One region of the Nocardia sp. NPDC005366 genome, then DNA from elsewhere that is predicted to be linked to it. Evidence: riboswitches for the same ligand, from Rfam matches in the RefSeq annotation. Region 1 holds a riboswitch; the other holds the start of a gene.
The links. A riboswitch is a leader RNA that binds a small molecule or an ion and turns the genes downstream of it on or off. The one in region 1 is predicted to bind thiamine pyrophosphate.
Positions count from the first base shown of each region.

Region 2: another riboswitch for thiamine pyrophosphate. It lies ahead of thiC (phosphomethylpyrimidine synthase ThiC); the one in region 1 lies ahead of ABZS43_RS11980 (cytosine permease).

Region 1 covers NZ_JBEXFQ010000008.1:122,572-129,066, reverse strand. Annotated here, with positions in the region: gene ABZS43_RS12000 (LLM class flavin-dependent oxidoreductase) at 1-946, opposite strand, end outside; gene ABZS43_RS11995 (class I SAM-dependent methyltransferase) at 1,104-1,943, shown strand; gene ABZS43_RS11990 (crotonase/enoyl-CoA hydratase family protein) at 1,998-2,684, shown strand; gene ABZS43_RS11985 (TetR/AcrR family transcriptional regulator) at 2,685-3,272, shown strand; gene ABZS43_RS11980 (cytosine permease) at 3,277-4,647, opposite strand; TPP riboswitch at 4,644-4,759, opposite strand; gene ABZS43_RS11975 (cation:proton antiporter) at 4,821-6,035, opposite strand; gene ABZS43_RS11970 (DUF6325 family protein) at 6,456-6,495, shown strand, end outside.
Region 2 covers NZ_JBEXFQ010000015.1:93,624-100,118, reverse strand. Annotated here, with positions in the region: gene ABZS43_RS18880 (KasA/KasB family beta-ketoacyl-ACP synthase) at 1-172, opposite strand, end outside; gene ABZS43_RS18875 (TetR/AcrR family transcriptional regulator) at 212-769, shown strand; partial or broken gene ABZS43_RS18870 (alpha/beta fold hydrolase) at 843-1,970, shown strand; gene thiC (phosphomethylpyrimidine synthase ThiC) at 2,054-3,682, opposite strand; TPP riboswitch at 3,676-3,797, opposite strand; gene fahA (fumarylacetoacetase) at 3,923-5,107, opposite strand; gene ABZS43_RS18855 (homogentisate 1,2-dioxygenase) at 5,107-6,303, opposite strand.

The DNA of each region.
Region 1 (6,495 bases):
GCAGGACCAGGCGGGACAGCACCGGAAGGTCTTCATCGATGACCGCCGGACGCAGGCGCACGCCGTCGAGGTGCGCGGCGAGTCGTGTGAGCAGGTCGACCAATTCGGCGGCCGAACCGGCGAACGACAGTCGTCCGGTGGTGAACGCGGGGACGTGCCTGTCGAGTTCGGTGAGCCGGTCCGCGGCGGTCGCGGTCGGGGTATCGAGTGCGACGGAGATCTCACCGAAGGTGCGTGGCGAGTCGGATCCGTCCGCCGCCGCGAGGAGTTCGTCGACGGTCGACCCGGTGACGAGCCGGACATCGACATCGCCCTCGGCACCGAAGATCACCGGCTGTCCCTGCGGTGGGCGCGGCACGATCGCCGGACCCTTCACCGAGAACCTCTCGCTCTCGAAGTCGATGTAGTGCAGGCGGTCACGGTCGAGGAAACGTCCGCTCGCGTAGTCGCGGATGACCGCGTCGTCCTCCCACGAATCCCACAGTCGCCGCGCCACCTCGATCGAATCGCGTTGCTCCCCCGCGAGATCGGCTTCGGCCGATACCACGGGACGTCCCCAGGCAGCGGCGGCGCGCTCGTCATCGATGCGCTGCGCTATCCAGCCCGCGCGGCCCTTCGACGCGTAATCCAGCGTGGCGATCTGCGAGGCGGTGTGGAACGGTTCGGCATAGGTGGTGGCCACGGTCGGCACGAGTCCGATAGTGCTCGTCGTCGCCGCGACGAACGACGCCCGCGTCACGGCGTCGATCCGGCCGGGTATCGCGTCGCCGGGCAGGATCGAATCCGCGAAGGTCGCCAGGGTGAATCCGGCGTTCTCCGCGGCGGCCACCCGGTCCCTGACCGTGTCGCCCGACAGCAGCCGATCCGGTGACCGTCCCGACCGCCGCCACGCCGCCGGATGGTACCCGTCACCGTCGAGCTCGATGCCGACCCCGAATACGCCCATACGTCACCTGCTTCCATCCACTGCCCGAATCTCTAGGATTCGACCTGCTCGCCGCGACCGCGACGGTTTGCCTCGCCCTGATCGGAACGTATCGATCGGGAATATTCGGCAGGTGATTCCGCCGCGCGCCCAGGGGGCAGCGACCACACTGTTCTCGGTGACCACATTCCGCCTGTCGCCCGAGCGACGTGATGAACTGGCCGCACTCCTCGGCGACGAGCACCGGCTGCGCGACGCCTATCCGGCGATCGCCGACTACCTCGATTCCGCGCCCCGATTGGCAGGTACCGGCGACGATGCCGCCGACAGCGCTTTCGATCTCAGGCTGCTGCATTACCTGACCGGCGGTGCGGCCGATAATCCGTACTGGGAGATCGTCGGGCCCGCCGTCGCCTCCGGGCCCGCGATTCGCGGACACAGGCGTGAAGCGAACGGCGGTAATCACCGCGGCAGCGCCCGGCTCGGGTTCGCTCAGACCGTGCTCCAGTCGGCGTACTCCTACGCCATCCCCGCGCCGGAGACCCTGGACTGGATCACCGCGTGCTGCAACGGCCGTCGCGTCGTCGAACTCGGCGCGGGACGCGGCTACTGGGCCGCTCAGCTGGCCCGCCGCGGCGTGGACGTCCTCGCCTTCGACGCCGCGCCGCCCGGCATCCGATCGAATCTGTCGTTCCCGCGGACCTCCGGTGTTCCGCTCAGCTGGCATCCGGTCGGCGATCTCGCCGATTTCTCCCGTGCCGACATCACCGATGCCGTTCTGCTGCTGTGCTGGCCGCCGGGATGGAGCGACCCGATGTCGTCGGAGGCGTTGAACGCCTACCGGGAGGCCGGGGGCGACCGGCTCATCTATATCGGCGAACCGCGCGGCGGCAGAACCGCGAACGACACGTTCTTCGCCACTCTGGAGGTCGAATGGGTTCTCGCGGACCAGGATCCCGATTTCGTCGCCTGGTGGAATCTCGCGGACGTCGCCCAGTACTGGCGCACGCGCGGCTGAGCGCGATCGTTCTAGTCTGCTACTCTAGAGCACGACTCTAGAGAAGGAGTGATCATGTCCGATCTCGTCGGCTACGCCCTCGAAGGTGCCGTCGCTACCGTCACGATGGATGACGGCAAAGCGAATGTGATGTCGGAGAACATGATTCGAGAGTTGACCGCGGCGATGGCGCAGGCGGAGGCGGATCGTGCCGTCGTCGTGCTGACCGGGCGTCCCCGGATGTTCTCGGCGGGATACGACCTCGCGATGTTCGCTCGCGACCCGCAGGAGATCGCCCGGACCTTGCGGGCCGGGGGCGAGCTGGTCCACCGGTTGCTGAGTTTTCCGTACCCGGTGCTCGCGCTCTGTCCCGGTCACGCGATCGCCCAGGGAGCTTTCGTGCTGCTTGCGGCGGATGTGCGATTCGGCGTCGCCGGTGATTTCAAGATCGGACTGAACGAAGTCGCGATCGGGCTCACGATTCCGCACTACGGCGTGGAGACGGCCCGTCATCGGCTCACCGCGCCAGGATTCGATCGGTCGACGGTCACGGGTGCCTTGTTCACGCCTAGCGAGGCGCGTGAACTGGGTTTCCTCGATATCGTCGTCGCCGACGAAGACGAGTCGCGCAACCGCGCGTACGCCGAAGCCGAGCGGCTCGCCGGACTCGATATGGCCGCGCATCTCGGGACGAAACTGCGGGTGCGCGCCGCGGTGCTTGCCGCCGTCCGATCCGGTGTCGACGCCGAATTCGGGGGTTAGGTGGCGCACGGGACGCGGGACCGCATCCTGGCCGAGGCGAGGACGCAGCTGCTCGCGAAAGGGTATCCGGCGTTCACCGTCGCGGGGGTGCGCGATCGGCTCGGATTGTCCAGCGGAAGTATGTTCCACGCGTTCGGATCCAAGGCCCGGCTCGCGGCGGCGGTCTACGTGGAAGGGATGCTCGACTACCAGCGCGCGATACTCGATCGTCTCGGTTCGGGGGAGGCCGAGCGCGATGTCCTCGCGCTCATCGACGCGCACCTGGGATGGGTCGAAGACCACAGGGATCTCGCGCGGTTCCTTTTCGCGACCTTGCCGGACGAGGTCGGCGTCGTGGCGAAACCCGAACTGGCGTCGCACAATCGGACATTCTTCGACGCGCTGCGCCGATGCTACGAGACCTTGCCCGGCGGCGTCGTGTCCGAAGGCGACTCCGATTTCCCACTGGCCCACGCGCTCTGCGTCGGCCCGGCGCAGGAGTACTGCCGACAGTGGGTCCGCGGCAGTGTCGCCCTACCGCCGCGGGCGCACTCGCGAACCTTTCAGCGGGCCGCCCTGGCCGCCCTGGCGACCCTGGACGCGCGTTGAGGCCCTAGGCCGAGGCCGACGCGCGACGGTCGACGAACCTGCCGACGAGCCAGGCCACCGCCACCGCCGCGAGGAACGACAGCAGCGAGGCGCTCATCCACGGCTGTTTCGTGAAATGCAGCCACTGCCCCACGCGCACCCAGGCATCGGTCCATACCCCGGCATCACCCGGGTTGATCAACTGGTACACCGACAGTCCCACCAGCCAGGCGACGATCATGCCCCACCGCGACGGCGCGTCGGCTGCGGTATTCCACTCGCCGCCGGCGCGCAGGAAGAAATCGGCGACGAGTACGCCGAGCAGCGGCACGAAGACCGAGCCGATCAGGCCGAGGAACCCGAAGTAGTCGTCCATGTCCAGCCACAACGCCAGCACGGTGATCAGCGCGCCCAGTCCGATCGAGAGGACGCGGCGGTCGACGCGCGGCGCGAGGTTCTGGATCGAGACCGCGGTGGAGTACACGTTGGCGAAGGACTGATCGGCCTCGCGCAACACCAGGATGAAGAAGAACACCGCGCCCAGGGTGACGCTGAGGAACGGTCCGTACGCGCCGTCGCCGGTGGCGAGCGCGAGGGCGAACAGGCCGAGGATGTAGGCGAAGATCTGGGTGAGTCCGTACGCGCCGCTCGCCGCCCCGAAGGCCGCTCTCGTGCTGCGCGAATGCCGGGTGTAGTCGGCCGCGACCGGCACCCAGGAGATCGAGACGGCCAGCGCCGCGTCGGCGGCGATCCAGAACAGCGACCAATCCGCGCCGAACGGACCGTTGCCCCCGGGGCCGGGATCGGTCGTCAGGTCGGGCAGCCCCGTACGGAAGAACTGGAGATAGAACCAGAGCAGGGCGACGACAACGCCCACCGTCACGAATCGGCGCAGCAGGCGCACCGAGCCGAGCGGCCAGATCGTGAGCGCCGTGGTGAGCACGCCCGCGATCACGACGTAGAGCCAGCGCGGGCCGCCGCCGAACATCTCATCGGCGGCATTGCCGATGACGATCAACTCGAAGGTGCCCCATCCGATCAGCTGAGCGATATTCAGCACCGTCGGCACATAACTCAATTTCGCGCCGAACAACCCCCGCAGCAGCATCATCGCGGGTTTGCCGGTTTTCGCGCCCGGCACCGCGGCCAGTCCGAGCATCAGTCCGCCGACCACCGTGCCGATGATCATCGCGACAATGCCCGCGGCGATCGAGATCTGAGCCGCGCCCTCGGCATTCGGCGCCAGGACGGTGTACGCCCCGGTGAAGGCGAACAGGCTCACGCCCAGATTCGCCCAGAACGCGCTCTGATCCCAGAACGAGAGAACTCTCGGCGCGGGTTCGTCCAGGGTGAGTGGCGCCTCGTGGCCTGTCGAGTCAACGGTCGATGCGGCCATGGGGCAACTCGCTTCCCTACGCCGGCATTACCCGGACAGGTTCATGCGGTCGGCGGCGCTTCGGGGTCCGCCCTCTCAGCCCGGCCGTCTCCGAGCTCCCGCAGTGGGTGTATCCGGGCGAATAGTACACGCGCTCTGAGTCTGCTCGACCTGGATCAGGGAGCTCTTCGTGGTCATGAGGGGTTGCGGTGCGACCAGGTGGCGTAACGCTTGGCCAGTGGTGCGGCGCTGAGTCCGTGGGTCAAGACCGAGAGTCCGATCGTGACGACGGCGCAGGCGAGGAGCAGATCTTGGTGGGGTAGTTCTTGGTGTTCTTCCAGGATCAGGACTACGAAGACGATGGTGGCCAGCCCGCGGGGGCCGAACCAGCCGACGAACGCGACGGTGGGGACACGGGCGTGTGTGCCGAGCATCGACAATCCGACGGGCAGTATCCGGACCGCGGTCAGGCTCAATACGGCATACCCGACCACGCTCCAGGACAGGTGGCCGAGGGCAGGACCGAGCAGCACGGCACCGAATACGATGAAGGTCACGGCGTTGAACAAGTCACCGGCGCCGTCGAGTAGGTCGGCCGGTGCATTGCCGTCTACGTCGCGACGGAGGATCCTCCCGAAGGCCAGGCCACCGACGAAGGCCGCGATGAAACCCGACCCGCCGACCGGTACGGCGACGGTGTAGGCGAGCGCGGCGGCGGCGAGGGGAACGATCTGCGTCCACGCGCGGTCGATCGTGTGGTATCGCTCGGCGGTGACCAGGATCGCGGCGGCGATTGTCCCGGCACCGACACCGGCCGCGATGCCGTACCCGACTTGTTCGCCGACCAACCGGGCGGCGGCGCCATGGCCGATGGCGCCGGCTTCGGTTTGGGCGAGTGCCAGCACGATCAAGAACAAGGGCACGCAGATTCCGTCGTTGAGGCCGCTTTCGACGTTCAATCCTTGCCGCACTCGCGAGGGTAGGACCGGCAGCGTGACCACGGCCTGCCCGAGGGCAGCGTCGGTGGGGGCGAGGACTACCGCGAGTAGGAGCGCTTCGGCCCAGGTGAGCTCGCCCAGCACGATGAGCGCCGTGCCGAACCCGGCCGCGATCGTCAATGGCAGACCGATGCCGAGCAGCCGGGCGGGCAGGGAGATCGCGGCCCGTAGGGCGGTCAGGTCCACCTGCGAGGCGTCGGAGAACAACACCAACGCGAGTGTGACCTCGGCAAGGAGTTTGACGGTCTCGGCGGTTGTTTCCACCTCTATCAGCCCCACCGCTGTGTTTCCGAGTACGAGACCACCGGCGGTGAAGATGATCGGTGCGGTGACCGGTGTGCCCGTGATACGTCCGGAGATCGCCGCGAAGGTGAGCAGGATCGCGGCGATCGCGGGTAGTGCCCACATCACCGTGTCACCGCCTCACCCTGTTCGGTGAATCTCGCCGGATGTCCAGAGGGCTCTGGATTGTCGCCATCGCGGAATCTCTTCCGGTTTCAGGAAGCGCCGTGGGTCTTGGCGATCCGCCGGTACCGAGGTCAGACAACTCCGGCGGCGGGTGCGCGCGCATCACCCGCAACAGGTGAAGCCTGGAGCGAGACACAGCGCGATCGACCACGCCACTCGCGTCCGAGGAGGCAGTGTGCGTGGTGTGCCACCGAAGCGGCCCTGCCACATCTCATCCGGAAAAGGTGACGATTTCTGGTGTGAGCCCGACCGAGACTCGACACAGAGAGGGTCGGTACTGGTCGTTGCTGTCGACGTCGTCGTCCTCTGGGCCGTCGCGGCATGGCGAGCCGACTGATTCGCACCTCGAACGGAGAATCTGCCATGAATGAACTCGATTTCGATGAACTCGGACCCGTCGACT
Region 2 (6,495 bases), on a different contig from region 1:
GCACCGGCAGGTCGTATTCGGTGACGAAATCATCATCGAGCAGCCGGATTCCGGTGCGGCCCCGCAGCAGTTCCGACCAGGTCGTGTCGGCATCGTCGGCCAGCGAGGTGGTCGCGGCGTACCCGGTGACGACAACCGAAGACCGAGTTTCTGAAGCGATTGTTACAGTCACGGTGATATGAATACCTGTAGCAGTCGCTACAGTCAACCTATGGCCCGCCCGCTCGACCACGCCAAACGCGCCGAACTGCTGCACGGCGTCGTTGAATACATCGCCGCCAACGGCCTCGCCGAACTGTCGCTGCGCCCGCTCGCCGCGGCCATCGGCACCAGTTCCCGCATGCTGATCTACTACTTCGACACCAAGGAAGAACTGCTGGTCCAGGCCCTCGCCACGCAGCGCCCCGATATCGCCGCGCTGTTCGCCGATATCGCCGACGCGAGCGCGTTGCGCGAATGCCTCACCGACTTCTTCGAGTCGAGCCTGTCCGGCGACGGCGCGACCAGCGTGCGAGTCCTGCTCCAAGTGCTCGGTGCGGCCTGCGCGCCCGGCAGTCCGTACGCGCGCTACGCCCACGACGCGATCGCCACATTCGTCGCCGAGCTCTCCGCGGCGCTACGTCGTGTCGATATCAGTGACGATACGGAAGCTGTTGCTACGCTATTGATTTCCGGTCTGCGCGGAGTAATCCAGGATCGGCTGATCACCGGTGACGTCGCGCGAACCGCACGGGCGGCGCAGCGCCTGATCGAACAGAGTATTCACTAGTACCGCAGGGTGAGTTCGGGTTGGCTCGGGCGGGTGATGCGGTAGAGCGGGTTGTGCGTCGACGATCGACGACATGGTGGTGGATCGTAATATTCTGGGCGTTCTGCTGGTTGTAGTGCTCGGATCCGGCGCACTGGCAGCGTGCACTGCCGCCGACGGTGTCGTGCAGCAGTCGCTGGACTGGCGGAGTTGTTCGGAGAACGCCGATTTCGAGTGCGCGAGCCTGACCGTGCCGATCGATCGGGCGACATCGGGTGGGGAGACCATCGATATCGCGGTGGTGCGGGATCGCGCCGACGACCAGGCGCGACGAATCGGGACGTTGATCTCGTTGCCCGGTGGGCCCGGCAGTTCCGGTGTGGACCAGATCGTGCGCGGTGCGCAGTTCTCCGAGGAATTGCGAGCGAGATTCGACATTGTGAGCCTGGATCCGCGAGGCGTCGGCCGCAGCCATCCGGTGCGCTGCGACGCAGGACTCATCAGCGGGTGGCCCGATCTGGTGCCCGATGCGGACGGGCGGATCGAGGATGTCCATTCCTACGCACGCGATCTCGCCGACAGTTGCCGGGAGTACACCGGACCGCTCGTGGAGCACCTGGATGCGGTGAGCGTGGCCCGCGATGTGGAGCAGTTGCGGGTCGCGCTCGGCGAAGATCGCATCACCCTCTACAGCCGTTCCTACGGAACTCTGCCCGCGCAGGCATATACCGAGTTGTTTCCGCACAGGGTTCTCGCATCGCTGCTGGACAGCGTGGATGACCACAGCCTGGCCGGGCGTGCCTTCCTTGCGAGCGAAGCCCGCGCGGGTCAAGACACCTTCGCGGAATTCGCGGCGTGGTGCGGGGCGACCGAAGAGTGTGTGCTGCGCGGACGAGACGTCCACACCCTCTACAGCGACCTTTTCACCGCGGCGGGCCGCCGTGATGTCCCCGCCCCCATGCCGGAAATCATCGTCTGCTCCGACTGGCAGTTCGACATCCCTGACCAGGACCGCTGGCAGCGGCTCTGGGAGGAACAACACCAGAACGCCCCCACCCTGCGCACCCATTTCGCCTGGGCCGCGGCTGCCATCTGCTCGGGCTGGCCGATCCCGCCGGCCAATCCACCGCACGCCCCCAGGATCCAGGCCGGTCCACCGATCCTGATCATCAATTCACTCCATGACCCGGCCACGCCACACGAATGGGCAACCGGGGTCGCCGCGCGGACATCGCAAACCCCCGCCGCCCTGCCCCCTACGCAGGGCGGCGATGCGATGTCCGCGACGGTCGCGCCGCCGCGGTCTCAGGAGACCACGGGCAGGTACACCTTCTTACCCGCATCGGCGAATTCGGCGGATTTCTCCGCCATACCCGCCTCGATGGCCTGCACATCCGTCAGCCCCTGGCGTTCGGCGTACTCCCTCACATCGGCGGAAATGCGCATGGAGCAGAACTTGGGGCCGCACATGGAGCAGAAGTGCGCGGTCTTGGCCGGTTCGGCGGGCATCGTCTCGTCGTGATATTCGCGCGCGGTATCCGGATCGAGGGATAGTGCGAACTGGTCGCGCCAGCGGAATTCGAAACGCGCCTTGGACAATTCGTTGTCCCGGTCCTGGGCGTGCGGGTGGCCCTTGGCGAGGTCGGCGGCGTGCGCGGCGATCTTGTAGGTGATCACGCCGACCTTCACATCGTCACGGTTGGGCAAGCCCAGATGTTCCTTCGGGGTGACATAGCAGAGCATGGCGGTGCCGGCCTGGGCGATGATCGCCGCCCCGATGGCCGAGGTGATGTGGTCGTAGGCGGGCGCGATATCGGTCGCGAGCGGGCCGAGGGTGTAGAACGGGGCCTCCTCGCACAACTCCTCCTCCAGTCGCACGTTCTCCACGATCTTGTGCATCGGCACATGGCCGGGTCCTTCGATCATCACCTGCACGCCGGAGGATTTCGCGATCTTCGTCAGTTCGCCGAGGGTGCGCAGTTCGGCGAACTGGGCCTCGTCATTGGCGTCGGCGATGGAGCCGGGGCGCAAACCGTCGCCGAGGGAGAAGGTCACATCGTATTTCGCGAGGATTTCGCAGAGTTCGGCGAAGTTGGTGTACAGGAACGATTCCTGGTGATGAGCCAGACACCACGCGGCCATGATCGATCCACCGCGCGAGACGATTCCGGTGACGCGTTTGGCGGTGAGCGGGACATAACGCAGCAGCACACCGGCGTGCACGGTCATGTAATCCACGCCCTGCTCGCACTGTTCGATGACGGTGTCGCGGTATATCTCCCAGGTGAGCGCCGTCGGATCGCCGTTCACCTTCTCCAACGCCTGGTAGATCGGCACGGTGCCGACCGGCACGGGGGAGTTGCGCAGAATCCACTCGCGGGTCTCGTGGATGTTCTTACCCGTGGACAGATCCATGATGGTGTCGGCGCCCCAGCGGGTCGCCCACACCATTTTCTCGACTTCCTCCGCGATGGAGGAGGAGACGGCCGAATTGCCGATATTGGCGTTGATCTTCACCAGGAATTTCTTGCCGATGATGGTCGGTTCGAGTTCCGGGTGTTTGTGATTGGCGGGGATCACGGCGCGCCCGGCGGCGACCTCGTCGCGCACCAGTTCGGGCGTCACGCCCTCCCGTGCGGCGATGAACCGCATCTCCGGGGTGATGATCCCCCGGCGCGCCCAGGCCAGCTGGGTCGGCGGGCCGTCGACCTGGGGTTTGTCCCAGTTGTCGCGCAGCGCGGGCAGGCCCGCTTCGAGATCGATGGTGGCCGCGTCGTCGGTGTACGGGCCCGAGGTGTCGTAGACGTCGAAGGTCTCGCCGTTGCTGAGATTGATCCGGCGTACCGGAATGCGCAGGTCTTCGACCTGGCGATAGTGTTTGACGCTGCCTTCGATGGGACCGGTGGTCACGGTGTCGACAGGTGTGCTCGTCATGATTTCTCCCTACGCCGGCATTACCCGGTCAGGTTCATACGGTCGACGGCCCTGTCCGCTCCGTGGAGCTAGCCGTCCTCTCAGCCCGCTGGTGCGAGCCCCCGTTGGCGATGTGCGATTTTCCCCGGCCAACCATACCCGCCCGCCCGAGCGGGTTCCCGGCGATCGGGGGAGGAACCTGGCTCACCGCCCTTTCCGTCGCGGATCTTTCCCCGGCCGGATGTGCGATGCCAAGGACGTTCAGCGCTCGTGGGCGGGCAGAACGCGGCCGCGTACCTCACCGAGCCCGATGCGGGAGCCGCCCGTACCCGGTGCGGTGGCGGTGATGACCACCTCGTCGCCGTCTTCCAGGAAGGTGCGCTGTTCGCCGTTCAGCGCGATCGGTGCACTTCCACCCCAGGACAATTCGATGAAGGAGCCGCGCTCGCTCGGGTCCGGTCCGGAGACGGTGCCCGAGGCGTAGAGGTCGCCGGTGCGGGTGGCGGCGCCGTTGACGGTGAGGTGGGCGAGCATCTGCGCCGGTGACCAGTACATGCGTGCGTACGGCGGGGTCGAGACGAGCGTGCCGTTCCAGCTGACCGAGATAGCGATATCCAGCCCCCAGTTCTCGGTTTCGCGCAGGTAGGGCAGTGGTTCGGGGTGCTGATCGGGCAGGGGGATACGCGCGGATTCGAGCGCGGACAGGGGGGTGATCCAGGCGGCCATCGAGGTGGCGAAGGATTTGCCGAGGAACGGCCCGAGCGGCTGGTACTCCCATGCCTGGATATCGCGGGCCGACCAGTCGTCGACCAGTGCGACCCCGAATACGTGATCGGCGAATTCGCCCGTCGCGATCGATGTCCCGAGTGCGGAGCCGACGCCGATCACGAAGCCGAGCTCGGCCTCGATATCCAATCGCCGAGACGGCCCGAAATCCACCGCGCCGGAATCGGTTCGCCGCTGCCCGCGCGGACGACGGATATCGGTTCCCGAGACGACTACCGTTCCCGCCCTGCCGTGGTAGCCGACCGGGAGATATCGCCAATTCGGCAGCAGCGGTTCGGAATCCGGACGGAACAGGAGTCCGAGATTGGTGGCGTGGTCGATGCTCGCGTAGAAGTCGACATAGTCGCCGATCCGGATCGGCAGCAGCGAATCCATCTCGGCCAGCGGATGAACCGCCGCGTCGGGAATCGCGCCGTCGACGAGAGCGCGTAAGCGATCCCGTGTATCGCGCCAATGCCGGACGCCTCTCGCCAGAAAGGCATCGAGACTCGCATTCGCGAAATCCGGATCGTCCAAAGCCAGCGACAGGTCGACGACCACGTCGCCGAGTCGCGTGCATACCCGCGCCCCGCCCCGTTCCCCCGCGCGCGGGGCACAGACCCCGTAGGGCAGGTGGTCCGGTCCGAACGGCGAGTCCTCCGGGACGTCGATGCGGGCCATCAGCCCGGCCCTCGACCGGACCAGGTCCATGCGTACTCGGGATCTTCGCAGGCCAGAGCGCCCTCGCCGAGTTCGAGTGGCCGGAAGGTGTCGACCATGACCGCGAGTTCGTCGAAGTATTCGATGCCGATACTGCCCTCGTAGGCCGCGGGCTGCGGACCGTGCGCGTAGCCGCCGGGATGAACCGACACCGACCCCTGTTCGATCCCCGAACCCCGGCGCGCCTCGTAATTCCCGCCGCAGTAGAACATCACCTCGTCGGAGTCGACATTGGAGTGGTAGTACGGCACCGGAATCGACAGGGGGTGATAGTCGACCTTGCGCGGGACGAAATCGCAGATCACGAAGTTGATCCCCTCGAACGCCTGGTGGACCGGCGGGGGTTGGTGCACCCGCCCGGTGATCGGCTCGAAATCGGCGATATCGAAGGTGAACGGATACAGGCAGCCGTCCCAGCCGACCACATCGAACGGGTGGGTCGCGTAGCGCATTCTGGTGCCGACCACTCGGCCGCTCGCGCGGTGTTTGACCAGCACCTCGATATCGGTGCCCGTCTCCAGCAGCGGGCCGTCCGGTCCGCGCAGGTCGCGTTCACAGTAGGGGGCCTGCTCGAGCAACTGGCCGAATCGCGACAGGTAGCGCTTCGGCGGCGTGATATGACTCGACGCCTCGATCACGTAGGCGTGCAGGGGATCCGGCCCGGTCGGCGACCAGCGGTGGGTGGTGGCGCGCGGTATCAGCACCTGATCGCCCTGCTGTGCGCGCAGTGTTCCGAAGACCGTGTCCACCGTCGCGGAACCGGATTCCACGTACACCAGTTCGTCGCCGATGGCGTTGCGGTACAACGGCGAATCGCTCGCCGCTACCACATAGCAGATGCGCACGTCCGCGTTGCCCAGCAGCAGTCGCCGCCCCGTCACCGGATCGGTGCCCGCGGCGCTGTCACCGGGAAACAATTCGGGGAGCCGCAGATGACGGTGGCGCAGCGGGTGATTCGGGGAGGTGCGCTGATCGGGCAGTTCCCAGACCGCGGAATCGATGATCGCGGGCGGCAGGCCACGGTGGTAGAGCAGCGAGGAATCCCCGGAGAAACCCTCTTCGCCCATCAACTCCTCGTAGAGGAGCCCGCCGTGCTCGTCGCGATGCTGGGTGTGCCGCTTGGGTGGCACCGCACCCACCTGCCGATAGAACGCCATGGCCGCACCTCCCGCCCGGTCGCCGGTCGGATTCGATACGTCCATGGTAGTGAGCGGACAGCCGATCGGCTGGAAGTTTCCGCTGATCTGCGGGGATATTGTCAGTAGATCGCCGATTTGCTCGGCATTCTGCCGAAGAAGTGCCGCAGGATCACGTCGCGATGTCGTTCGGTCGTGCCGCTACGGCGGGGT